DNA from 3 places in the Kitasatospora sp. NPDC088861 genome. Region 1 is predicted to be linked to each of the others. Evidence: riboswitches for the same ligand, from Rfam matches in the RefSeq annotation. Region 1 holds a riboswitch; each other region holds the start of a gene.

Evidence for each region. Region 1 has a riboswitch for cyclic di-AMP ahead of ACIP37_RS32905 (LysM peptidoglycan-binding domain-containing M23 family metallopeptidase). Riboswitches for the same ligand answer to the same signal wherever they lie in the genome.
Region 2: it holds a riboswitch for cyclic di-AMP, as region 1 does, so the genes downstream of both, ACIP37_RS10150 (hypothetical protein) here and ACIP37_RS32905 (LysM peptidoglycan-binding domain-containing M23 family metallopeptidase) in region 1, are expected to answer to the same signal.
Region 3: it holds a riboswitch for cyclic di-AMP, as region 1 does, so the genes downstream of both, ACIP37_RS36315 (transglycosylase family protein) here and ACIP37_RS32905 (LysM peptidoglycan-binding domain-containing M23 family metallopeptidase) in region 1, are expected to answer to the same signal.

The regions. Positions count from the first base shown of each region.
Region 1 covers NZ_JBIVJF010000032.1:34,724-38,999, forward strand. Annotated here, with positions in the region: gene purB (adenylosuccinate lyase) at 1-1,061, shown strand, start outside; gene ACIP37_RS32900 (MFS transporter) at 1,069-2,601, opposite strand; cyclic di-AMP (ydaO/yuaA leader) riboswitch at 2,914-3,096, shown strand; gene ACIP37_RS32905 (LysM peptidoglycan-binding domain-containing M23 family metallopeptidase) at 3,099-4,055, shown strand.
Region 2 covers NZ_JBIVJF010000004.1:211,289-215,564, reverse strand. Annotated here, with positions in the region: gene ACIP37_RS10155 (esterase/lipase family protein) at 40-1,377, shown strand; cyclic di-AMP (ydaO/yuaA leader) riboswitch at 1,612-1,778, shown strand; gene ACIP37_RS10150 (hypothetical protein) at 1,781-3,133, shown strand; gene ACIP37_RS10145 (hypothetical protein) at 3,153-3,638, opposite strand; gene ACIP37_RS10140 (IclR family transcriptional regulator) at 3,988-4,276, opposite strand, start outside.
Region 3 covers NZ_JBIVJF010000046.1:7,954-12,229, reverse strand. Annotated here, with positions in the region: gene ACIP37_RS36330 (MazG family protein) at 1-353, shown strand, start outside; gene ACIP37_RS36325 (SDR family NAD(P)-dependent oxidoreductase) at 371-796, opposite strand; gene ACIP37_RS36320 (cytochrome P450) at 1,072-2,367, shown strand; cyclic di-AMP (ydaO/yuaA leader) riboswitch at 2,578-2,745, shown strand; gene ACIP37_RS36315 (transglycosylase family protein) at 2,751-3,668, shown strand; gene eno (phosphopyruvate hydratase) at 3,936-4,276, shown strand, end outside.

The sequences.
Region 1 (4,276 bases):
GCGACCGCACGGTGGCCGTGCTGGTCCGGCTGGCCCGCCTGGCCGCCCAGCACTCCGAGCTGGTCATGGCCGGCCGCTCGCACAACGTGGCCGCGCAGGCCACCACCCTGGGCAAGCGCTTCGCGTCGATCACCGACGAGCTGCTGGTCGCCTTCCGTCGCCTGGAGGAGCTGATCGCCCGCTACCCGCTGCGCGGGATCAAGGGCCCGGTCGGCACCGCCCAGGACATGCTGGACCTGCTCGGTGGCGACACCGACAAGCTCGCCGAGCTGGAGCGCCGGGTCGCCGGGCACCTCGGCTTCGAGAACGTGCTGATCAGCGTCGGCCAGGTTTACCCGCGCTCGCTGGACTTCGAGGTGCTCACCGCCCTCGTCCAGCTGGCCGCCGCGCCGTCCAGTCTGGCCAAGACCATCCGTCTGATGGCCGGCCACGAGCTGGTCACGGAGGGCTTCAAGGAGGGCCAGGTCGGCTCCTCGGCGATGCCGCACAAGATGAACACCCGCTCCTGCGAGCGCGTCAACGGCCTGGCCGTCATCCTGCGCGGCTACGCCTCGATGACCGGCGAGCTGGCCGGCGACCAGTGGAACGAGGGTGACGTCTCCTGCTCGGTGGTGCGCCGGGTCGCGCTGCCGGACGCCTTCTTCGCCTTCGACGGCCTGCTGGAGACCTTCCTGACCGTCCTCGACGAGTTCGGCGCCTTCCCCGCCGTGATCGAGGCCGAGCTGGACCGCTACCTGCCGTTCCTCGCCACCACCAAGGTGCTGATGGGCGCGGTGCGCGCGGGCGTCGGCCGGGAGGCCGGGCACGAGGTCATCAAGGAGCACGCCGTCGCCTCCGCGCTGGCGATGCGTGCGGGCGCCCGCGAGAACGAGCTGCTGGACCGGCTGGCCGCCGACGAGCGGATCCCGCTGGACCGGGCCGGGCTGGACGCGCTGCTGGCCGACCGGCTCTCCTTCACCGGTGCGGCCGGTGCCCAGGTCGCCGAGGTGGTCCGCCAGGTGGAGGCCGTCGCCGCCGCCTACCCGGAGGCCGCCAAGTACGCGCCCGGTGACATCCTCTGACGATTCGTCAGCTGGCTGAGGGCCCTGCTGCCGATCCGGTGGCGGGGCCCTCGTCCGTGTGGACGTGGCCCGGGTCGAGCGGCGGGGTGGTGCCGCAGGCCCACTCGCAGTCCGGCTCGGCCACCGGGCGGTCCACCGGCGCGAGCACGTTGCCGCGGACGGTGGCGAAGGCCGTCAGACCGCCGGTGACCAGCAGCCCGGCGCAGATCAGCATCGCGGTGCGGAAGGCCGAGTCCACCGCGGACGGCACCCGGTAGGCGTCGCCGCTCAGCCCGGCGAGCGAGGGCAGCGCGGCGACCGCGAGCAGCCCGGCCGCGCGGGCGGCGGCGTTGTTGACGCCGCTGGCGATGCCCGCGTGCCGGACCTCGACGGCGGCCAGCACCGTCGCCGTCAGCGGCGCGACCAACAGGGTCATCCCGCAGCCCAGCACCGTGACGGCGGGCAGCACGTCCGCCCAGTAGGAGGAGCCGGGGCCGGTGCGCAGCATCAGCAGCACCCCGGCGGCGCACAGCAGCGGACCGACGGTGAGCGGGATCCGGGGGCCGATCCGCTTGCCCAGCCGCCCGGCGCGCGCCGACAGGGTCAGCATCAGCACGGTGATCGGGACCAGGGCGAGGCCGGAGACCAGCGGGGAGAAGCCGGAGACGATCTGCAACTGCACCACCAGCAGGAAGAACACCCCGCTGAACGCCGCGTAGACGCAGAGGGTGACCAGGTTGACGGCGGTGAACAGCCGGGAGGAGAAGAGGCCGAGCGGCAGCATCGGCTCGGCGGCGCGGCGCTCGACCGCGATGAAGGCCGCGCCGAGCAGCAGGCCGATCGCGCCGGTGAGCCAGACCGCGGGGGACAGGCCCTCCCCGGCGGCGGTCAGCGCGTAGGTGATCGCGCCGAGGGCGAGCGCGGCGAGCAGCGCGCCGGGGACGTCGAAGCGGCCGACGGCGCTCTCGTTCCGGCTCTCGGGGACGAACCGGGAGGTGACCGCGACCACGGCGGCCGCGAGCGGAAGGTTCAGCAGGAAGATCCACCGCCAGCCGGGGCCGTCCACCAGCCAGCCGCCGAGGAAGGGGCCGACCGCGGCCGACACCCCGCCGAGGCCCGACCACAGGCCGACCGCCGCCGAGCGGTCGTCCGGGTGGAAGACGGCTTGCAGCATGGCGAGCGAACCGGGGGTGAGCAGCGCCCCGCCGATGCCCTGGACGGCGCGGGCGGCGATCAGCACGTGGATGGTGGGGGCGGCGGCGCAGGCCGCGGAGGCGGCGGCGAACCAGAGCACGCCGATCAGGAAGACCCGGCGCCGGCCGTACCGGTCGCCGAGCGCGCCGCCGAGCAGGATCAGTCCGGCCAGGGTGAGCAGGTAGGCGTTGAGCGTCCACTGCAGGGACGCGAGGGAGGCGCCGAGATCGGTGCCGATGCGGGGCAGCGCGACGTTCACCACGGTGCCGTCGAGCATCGCCATGCTGGAGCCGAGCACCGTCGCGAGGAGGACCCAGCGTCCCCGCGAGGTGCCCAGGCGCAGTGTTCCTGCTTCGGAGGTGGCCACGGGCCGATCCTGCGCCCGTGGGGCGTACGTGACAAGGGTCACCGGGGGGTGTGTCGGTGGGTGCGCGGTGCGTGAGCGGGCGGGTGCGCAGCGGTGGCGGAATCGGCGCAGCGTCGTGGATCAGTGGCGCCGGGTGAATGGATTGTGCACGTACGGTGCAGCCGATCATTCGGAGGGTCACCGCAGCTCGGGGGGTTGTTGCCGGTTCAAGTGATCGACATTGCTTCACCCGAACGGATGGGTTTTAGTTCAGCGACCGCCCGGCCAGTCCGGACGGATCCACCGGGTGGAACGCCGAATCCTGCCGCTGCCCGGTGGCTCGCACCGAACTCTGTACGGCAGGAGCGGGGGACCCACAGGTAAGTCGCCGGACCGGAAACGGCACGCTTTCGCGTACCCGGATCCAGGGCCGGCTAGGGGTGAAGCCGCATGTGCGGCCGGGCAACTCCAGCCCGAACCCGACAGCTCACCTCGCAGGCGTCGGAGAGGAAAATTCCATGCCTGCACAGGCTCGTCGTATCGCCCTGCCCCGCGCCGCCCGCATCGGGATCGCCACCGCCGTCACCGGTGTCTCCTTCGCCCTGCCGCTCGTCACCGCGATGAGCGCCCAGGCCCACCCCGCGCCGGCCGCCGCGGTCACCGCCGCCCCGGCCGCCGCTCCCGCCGACCAGGCCCAGGCCTCGTCGCAGGAGAGCTACCGCGTCGTCAGCGGCGACACCCTGTCCCGGATCGCCGACGCCCAGCACGTCGACGGCGGCTGGCAGGCGCTGTACGACCACAACCGTGAGGTCGTCGGCGGCAACCCGGACCTGATCTTCCCCGGTCAGCGGCTCGTGATCGCCGGCCAGGCCGCCCCGGCCAAGCCCGCTGCCCCGGCGAAGCCCGCCCAGCCGTCCGCCCAGGACGCCGCGCCGGCCACCACCGCCAAGCCGCAGGCCCAGCCGGAGGTCCGGACCGAGGCGGCCAAGCCGTCCGCCCAGCTCCAGGCCCAGCTGCAGACCGCCGCGCCGTCCGCCGTGGTCACCGCCGTGCCGGTCGCCGCCGCTTCGGCCTTCGTCGCCCCGCTGGCCGGCCCGAAGCTGGGCACCGCGTACGGCGTGGCAGGCTCGATGTGGGCCTCCGGCCACCACACCGGCCAGGACTTTGTCGCCTCCACCGGCACCCCGCTGCGCGCCGTCGGCAACGGTGTCGTGGTGAAGGCCGGCAACGGCGGCGCCTACGGCAACGAGGTCGAGATCAAGCTCGCCGACGGCCACTACGCCGAGTACGCGCACCTCTCCTCGATCGGTGTGAAGATCGGTCAGGCCGTCAAGGCCGGACAGCAGATCGGCCTCTCCGGCGCGACCGGCAACGTGACCGGCCCGCACCTGCACTTCGAGATCCGCAACGGCTCGGAGTACGGCTCGGACATCAACCCGGTCGCCTACCTGCGGGCCCACGGCGTCGCGCTCTGACCCGTACCGGATGTACCGGATGTGCCGGATGTGCCGGATGAGGAACCACCGCTGCTACGGGGCGAATCGACCGCCCGGGATGGTCATGTCGGGTGACCGCTCGACCGGGTGATCGCCGCAGCAGTGGACATGGGCGCGGGACACGCCCAGGCCGGCCCGGCTCGCGAGACTTCTCTCGCGAGCCGGGCCGGCCGCTGTCGTTTCCGGGCCTTGGTGGGTGC
Region 2 (4,276 bases), on a different contig from region 1:
CTGGGCGCCCGCCGGCGGCCGGTCCTACCGTCCACCCCCATGAGACGCACCCCCACCCCCATGCGGCACACCCCCACCGCCGTCAGACGCACCCCCACCGCGTTGTCCGCCCTCCTGCTCACCCTCGCCGCGCTGCTCCTCGGCACCCCCACTCCCGCCCAGCCCACCGCTGCCCAGACCGTCACTGCCCAGACCACCGCCCAGGCGGCCACCGCCCCGCTCACCCTCGAAGCCGCCTTCCCCGCCCCCGGCAACGGCTGGGCCAAGGTCGAGCGCTACCTCGACACCACCCCCGGCTTCCGCACCGAGCAGTACCCGGCCGACGGCCGCGGCGACCAGGACGGCGCCCGCCGGACGTACTTCGGCGGCACCGGCCAGCCCTCCTCCAGCCGCTTCCTGCTGTACTCGGCGACCGGCTGGGACACCGGTAGCCGTCCGACCCCCGTGCTGCTGGTCCACGGCGCCAACGACAACGCCGACCGCGCCTGGGCGCACCCGGGGGAGAGCGGCACCTGCGGTGCCTCCGCCTGCCCGTCCACCGGCCTCGCCCAGTACCTCGCCGGCACCGGCCACCGGGTGTTCGCCATCGGCTTCGCCCACAAGCAGGGCGACAACCTGCTCCAGGCGCAGGCCGTCGGCGACGCCGTCGCGCTGATCCGGGCCCGCCTCGGCGTCCCGCAGGTGGACGTGGTGGCCTGGAGCAAGGGCGAGGTCGCCGCCCGGGCGTACGTGTCCTCGGTGCGCCCGTCCTGGGGGCGGGCCTACGCGGGCGACGTGCGCCGCCTGATCACCCTCGGGGGCCCGAACGGCGGGCTCGACTACGTGTACGCGCACGGCTGGTCGTTCGACCTCGCGAGCTGGCCGGCCTGCGGCGGCACCGCCAACGCGCCGTCCCCGAACCTCTACATGACCTGCTACGGCACCTACACGGCGCAGCCCTGCCTCGGCGTGCTGCCCACCGGCGGCTACGACTGCTACCCGGGCCAGCGCCAGCTGCTCGCCCGCTGGGACGGCCGGTACGGGGTGGACGGCACCGCCCAGGACTGGTGGACCACCTACTACGGCGGCCAGGGCTTCTACACCTCCGGCCAGGGCATCCAGGCGGCGATCGACGCCGGTTCGCTGATCGCGCCGCTGCAACAGGCGGGCGTCCCCGCGTCGGTGCGCACCTATCTGCTCGCGGGCGGGTCCGCCGACATCCCGGGCGTGCTCAACGAGAACCGGGGGCCCAGCGACGGCATCGTGTTCACCGCGAGCGCCCTGGACACCACCGGCATCGCGACGATCGGCGGCACCCGGCTGCTCACCGGCCTCAACCACCTGGAACTCGCCTGGGCACCGGAGGCCGAGAGCCAGGTCGACAACTGGCTCGCTTGACCCGTGGACCGCCGATTCGCCGATTCGCCGATTCGCCGTTCGGCAGCTCGACGGCTCCGCTGATCCGTCCCAACTGATCCACCACGCAGCGTCGTTGATCGACACCACTGTGACCTGTGCGACAACCGGCCCGAGCAGGTTGTCCGTTCACGGACGGCCTGCCTAGCCTGCAACCGTCGTCCGCCCTCGCGGACCCCCGCCGCCGGGACGCCGAGTCCTGTCCACCCGCCGGCCGGCAACCGAGCACCACAGCGGACGGGAGCGGGGGAACCAAGGTCAGCGCCCGGCCCGTACGCTCCCGCGTGCGGGCCGTGGCTAGGGGTGAAGCCGCTTCCACCGGCGGCCGGGCTGCCTCAGCCCGAATCCGACAGCTCACCTCGCAGGCGTCGCAGAGGACACTGCCATGCACCAGCCTGCCCGGCGCCGCGCGCCGCGCCACGCCCGTCCCTCCCACCGGGGCCGCAACGCCGCCCTCGCCGTCACCGGAGCGCTCGCCGTCACCGGCGCCGGACTGCTCGGCCTGCCGGCCGTCTCCGGCGCCCAGGCCGCCACCGCCCCGACCGTCACCCAGGACCGGCTCGCCCCGGCGACCATGGTCGCCAACCAGGCCGCCACCGCCTCGCTGACCCTCCACTCCTCGGCCTGCTTCACCGCGAAGACCGTCGGCGTGGGCGCCCGGAACGCGGCCGGTGCGAACCTCGACTTCCCGGGCAACGCCTCCAATGTGCAGATCTGCCCGAGCGGCCTGTCCTTCACCAGCGGCGCACGCGCCCTGCCGGCCGGGACGTACACCCAGTTCGGCTTCTGGCAGGACCTCGGCGGGGCCTGGCACAACCTGGCCTCGCAGCAGCTGGTGGTCTCCAGCACCCCGGCGCCGACTCCGCCCCCGACCCCGACGCCCACCACGAAGCCGACTCCCGCCCCGACCCCGACTCCCGCCCCGACCCCGACTCCCGCCCCGACCCCGACGGCGCCCCCCACCGCGAAGCCGACCCCGACGAGCAGCCCGAGCCCGAGCAGCCCGAGCGCCACCGCCAGCCCGTCGGCCGGCACCCCCGTATCCCCGGTCGCCGGCAAGTCGCTGACCTGGTCCGACGAGTTCAACGGCCCGATCAGCTGGGGCTCGCGCTGGGTCGGCGACAAGAGCACCGCGTACAAGTACGGAAACCACAACCCGGACGACAACAAGCTCGACCTGCTGAACAAGAACAACGTCAGCGTCGCGAACGGGGTCGCCACCTTCACCGCTGCGCCCGGCACCACCACGCTGGAGAACGGCAAGCAGGCCTGGAACACCGGCTTCCTGACCACCGAGGGCTCCAGCGAGGGCTTCCAGGTCAGGACCGGCGACTACGCCGAGACCCGGGTCAAGCTGCCGTCCGGCTCCGGCGCCTGGCCGGCCTTCTGGACCTGGAAGAACGGCAACGGGGAGGTCGACTCCTTCGAGTACCACCCCGACAACCCGAACCTGCTGGAGCTGACCAACCACGTCAACCCCGGCAACCCCAAGTACTACACCGACGCCGGTGCCGTCGCGAAGGACCAGTGGGTGACCATCGGCACCTATTACGGCGCCACCTCGGTGGACTGGTACGTCAACGGCGCCAAGGTGTTCTCGGACGGCAAGGGCGTCGGCGCCAACTGGTCGGCGTACCTGATCCTCAACCTGTCGGTCGGCGCGGGGAAGTACCACCCGGCGCCGCAGGGCACCGCCCCGATCACCTTCGCCGCCGACTACGTCCGCGTGTACCGGTAGGGCCTTCGGGGCTTCCGGGTCAGGAACCGGGAGCCGTCTCGACCACCGTGATGTCGAACGGCTGCCGGTTGTTCCCCTCGTCCGGGTCGTCCACGCCGCGCACCGCGACCGAGCCGCCGGTGAGCTTGCCGATCCGCAGGTCCGGGGAGAGGTGCACCGGTACCAGCGCGGTCGCGCTGCGCAGCGGGGGCAGTCCGGCCGGGAAGACACAGCGCACCTGCCGGCCGTTGAGCCGCACCTCGCAGTCCTCGGGGAAGTACGGGCCCACTGGGGAGACCCCGGGAGGCAGCGTCACCAGCACGGTGAACGGTGCGGCGGTGGTGTCCGGGCCGCGGTTGGCGATGAAGGCGTGGACGGTGGTGGTGCCGCCGGGCGGGGCGGCGTCCGGGTCGAGCCGGACCACCTCCAGATCGGAGCGGGACGCCGTGGGGGCTGCCGTGTCCACCGCCGGCCGGGGCTCGGGCCGCCGCAGCGCCCAGGACGGGCCGGCGGTCAGCGTCGCCACCGAACAGCCGGCCGCCATCGCGGCGACGAGCGAGGCCGCGCGGAATCCGCGGAGCCTGCTGGCCTGCCCGGACCCGCCCCGCCTGGACCCGCCCTGCCCGGACCCGCCCTGCCCGGACCCGCCCTGCCCGGACCCGCCTCGCATTGTCGAACGCCTGTACGTCATCGTCGTCCACCCTGTCCCGGGGCCCCGGCCGCCCGCGCCGCTGCGGGCCGCGTCCGCACCAGGGTGGCGGAGCCTGCGCCGGGGGCCGGTGCAACCCGCTCGGCGTCCGCCCGAACGGGGGAGCGTACGTACGGGAAGTCGACCGGATCGACTTCCCGTGCGTGAAGCGGGCGGTGGCGACGGGTCAGGGTGCGAGGACCTGCCCCAGCCGGGTCGCGATGTGGTGCATCACCGGCACCAGCGAGGACGTGCCGGCCTGCTCCTCCAGGGCCCGGATACGGGCCTCCGGGCCGGACACCGACAGGGCGGTGGGCGTCGGCGCGCCCGGTACGGCGAGCGCGATGCAGCGGACGCCGATCTCCTGCTCCTGGTCGTCGACCACGTAGCCGCGCTCGCGCGCCTCGGCGAGCTGGTGCAGCAGTTCCTGCGGGTCGGTGACGGTGTACTCGGTGTGCGCGGGCAGCGGGTTGGGG
Region 3 (4,276 bases), on a different contig from region 1:
ACGTCGAGGCGGAGGGCGCCGCCGAGGTGGAGGCGAACTGGGAGCAGCTGAAGGCGGCCGAGAAGGCGGACCGGGAGTCGGTGCTGGACGGCGTGCCGGCCGGGCTGCCGTCGCTGGCGTACGCGGCGAAGCTGGTGTCGCGGGTGCGCCGGGCGGGCTTCGCGGGCGTGCCGGACGAGCCGTACGCGCTGCCGGCGGAGCTGACGGCGCAGTCGGCGGGCCGGCTGCTGCTGGCGGTGGCGCAGCGGGCGCACGACGCCGGGGTGGACGTGGACGCGGCGCTGCGCTCGGCCGCGCGCGGTTACCGGGACGCGGTGCGCGCGGCCGAGGGCCTCGGGCCGGTCGGCGAGTAGCGGGCCCGGGCAGGGCCTCAGGCGGCCGTGGCGGTGTTCTCGATCGGCCGCCGCTGCCGGGGGACGACTTCGCCGATGGCCTCGCCGACGAGGGCGAGGAGTTCGGCGAGGCGTTCGAGGTCGAGGCGGGCGGGCAGTTCGGCGAGCGAGACGATCCGCTCGCCGTCGGGGCCGGCGACGCAGAACAGGTCGATGGGGCCGAGGTGCTTCTCGGCGGTGTCGACGAGGGCGGCGACGTCGCTGGGGCGGCGGATGTCGCCGCCGACGCCGACGACGGGGCAGCCCGGCCGGTCGAGTTCGGTGGCGAGGTCCTCGGCGACGCCCGCACGCTGGTCGGCGATCAGCACTCCGGCGGCGCCGGCGGCGGCGAACCGGCGGGCGAGCTCGGCTCCCGATCCGCCGTCGAGTACCGCGATGACGACGACTGCCCCGCTGACCCGCATGGTCTGCTCCTCCCTGTGGGCGACACCGCACCGGCGCCCACGATTTCTGCGGAGGATCGTAGGCAGGTCCTGACCCTCCGCAACAGGGATTACCCCTCAGGTGACCAGGGTCACGCCCGCCACCCGGCCAAGAGCTGTCCAAGAGCTGTCCACGGACCGTCCACGGGGCGTCCACGGAGCGTTGGCGGGCCGTCCGCCGGGTGTCGACGATCCGGCCCCGCCGGTCGCGTCCGCCGGAGGCGGTGCGGCCCCGACCCACCGGATACGGTCGACGCATGCCAGTGCAGCCCGATCCCGCCGCCCCGCAGCTCTTCACCTGGGAGTTCGCCACCGATCCGTACCCCGCCTACGCCTGGTTGCGCGAGCACGCCCCGGTGCACCGCACGACGCTGCCGAGTGGGGTGGAGGCCTGGCTGGTGACCCGCTACGCGGACGCTCGGCAGGCGCTGGCGGACGGCCGGCTGTCGAAGAACCCGGCACACCACAGCGAGCAGGCGCACCGCACCGGGCGGGTGGGAATTCCGGGGGAACGCCAGGCGGACTTGATGACGCATCTGCTGAACATCGACCCGCCGGACCACACCCGGCTGCGCCGGCTGGTGTCGAAGGCGTTCACGCCGCGCCGGGTGGCGGAGTTCGAGCCGCGGGTGCAGCAGCTCACGGACCGGCTGATCGACGGCTTCGCGCAGCGCGGTTCGGCGGACCTGATCCACGAGTTCGCGTTCCCGCTCCCCATCTACGCGATCTGCGACCTGCTGGGCGTGCCGGCCGAGGACCAGGACGACTTCCGGGACTGGGCCGGGATGATGATCCGGCACGGCGGCGGCCAACGCGGCGGCGTGGGGCGGGCGGTGAAGCGGATGCGGGCGTACCTGCTGGAGCTGATCCACCGCAAGCGGGCGGATCCGGGTGATGACTTGATCTCGGGCCTGATCCGGGCGAGCGACCACGGCGAGCACCTGAACGAGAACGAGGCCGCCGCGATGGCGTTCATCCTCCTGTTCGCGGGGTTCGAGACGACCGTCAACCTGATCGGCAACGGCACGTACGCGCTGCTGCGCAACCCGGAGCAGCGCAGGCTGCTGCAGGAGTCGGTGGTGCGCGGCGAGACGGCGCTGCTGGAGACCGGGATCGAGGAACTCCTGCGCTACGACGGGCCGGTGGAGATGGCGACGTGGCGTTTCGCGACGCGGCCGCTGTCGATCGGCGGGGTGGACATCCCGGTGGGCGATCCGGTGCTGGTGGTGCTGGCCGCGGCGGATCGCGATCCGGCCAGGTTTGCGGACGAGAACACCCTGGACCTGGCCCGCACGGACAATCCGCACCTGGGTTTCGGCCACGGGATCCACTACTGCATCGGCGCCCCGCTGGCCCGCCTGGAGGGGCGGAGCGCACTGGCCACGCTGCTTTCCCGGCTGCCGGACCTGCGGCTCGCGGAAAACCCGGAGAACCTGCGCTGGAGGGGCGGCCTGATCATGCGTGGCCTGCGGGAACTCCCGGTCGAATTCACTCCGGAGACCCGCTCTCCGCACGCGCCGCCGGTCGCGCCGACCGACGCCCCGACACGCTGACGGCATGTCTCCGGCGGTTCGTGGAGCCGGGCCTGAACCCGCATTAATCCGGACATACCGCCGCCGTTGGTAGGCGATTGACCACGCGCCGTAATTTGTGTGTGATATCGGTGATATGAGCTTGTTATTGGTCTGATGATCTGTCTACTCTCCCTGGAGTTCGCAGCTGCGGACCTCGTGCGCGGAACGCCGAATCCTGCCCGCCGCGTCACGGGAAACCGACCAGACCCTGGGCAGGGGCGGGGGAACCAGGTTTGTTGCCGTTCCCCGACGGCTTGGGGTGAAGCCGCCCGAGCGGAATCGTTTCCGCTTTCGGCGGCCGGGCCACCTCCCGGTCCGAACCCGACAGCTCACCTCGCAGGCGTGCGGAGAGGGACCTCTTCATGCTGTTCGTTGGAACCGGCCGCCACCGCCGTCGCACCCAGACCGAGAAGGCCATCGCCGTCGCCGGTGTGGCCGGCGTCGGACTCGCGATGCCGCTCCTCACCGCCACCGGCGCCTCCGCCGCCCCGGCCTCCACCTGGGACGCCGTCGCCCAGTGCGAGAGCGGCGGCAACTGGAGCATCAACACCGGCAACGGCTTCTCCGGCGGCCTGCAGTTCACGCCCAGCACCTGGAAGGCGTACGGCGGCACCTCCTACGCCCCGCAGGCCAACCAGGCCAGCAAGGCGCAGCAGATCTCGGTCGCCGAGAAGGTGCTGGCCTCGCAGGGCCCGGGCGCCTGGCCGGTCTGCTCCCAGAAGGCCGGCCTGAGCAAGGGCGGCGCCCCGGCCTCCGTGGACACCTCCACGGACGCCAAGCCCGCCAAGCAGTCCGCCGCCAAGCCGACCCAGCAGGCGCAGGCCCCGAAGCCTGCCCAGCAGCCGGTCAAGCAGGCCGCCCCGAAGCCGGCCGCCCAGCAGCCCGTCCAGCAGGCCCCGCAGCAGACGCAGCCGCAGACCCAGGGCTTCTCCGGCAAGGCCGGCTGGGACGCCGACGCGAAGGTGTACTGGTACCAGAACAACGGCGCCTGGTACTGGACCAGCCACCAGAGCGTCTACCAGCAGTACGCGGGCCAGCCCGCCGCCCAGCCGCAGTACGCGCCCCGCGCCGCGCAGCCCGCGCAGTCCGCCCCGGCCGCGCAGCCCGCCGCCGCGCAGGGCGGTCACGACTACACCGTCCGGGCCGGCGACACGCTGTCGACGATCGCCGCCGCCCAGGGCGTGTCCGGCGGCTGGCAGTCGGTGTACGACGGCAACCGCGGCACCGTCGGCGGCAACCCCAACCTGATCATGCCCGGCCAGGTGCTGCACCTCGGCTGAGCGGCCCGGGCCCTGAACGGCCCGCGCCCTGCGGGCGAAGGGGGACGGGACCTGTCCCCCTTCGCCCGCATTCCCCCGTATTCGCCCGCTTCGATCGGGCAAGCAGGTGAACTACTGGTGGGTAGCCGGGCCACACGCTGAGACGGGACCGAGGCCAGCGCGGCCCCGGGGGCCGGGGCGGTTAGGCTCTGGTCGTAACGACTCCGCAATCGTCCCGCCGGCAGCACCCAACGTCAGCCGGACCCTGCTTCCGCAAGGAGATGCCTCGTGCCGTCCATCGATGTCGTCGTAGCCCGTGAGATCCTCGACTCGCGTGGCAACCCCACGGTCGAGGTCGAGGTCGGCCTCGACGACGGCAGCACCGGCCGTGCCGCTGTCCCGTCGGGTGCCTCCACCGGCGCCTTCGAGGCGCTCGAGCTGCGCGACGGTGACAAGAACCGCTACTTCGGCAAGGGCGTGGAGAAGGCCGTCCTGGCCGTCATCGAGCAGATCGGCCCGGAGCTGGTCGGCTACGACGCCACCGAGCAGCGCCTGATCGACCAGGCCATGCTCGACCTGGACGCCACCCCGGACAAGTCCTCGCTCGGCGCCAACGCGATCCTGGGCGT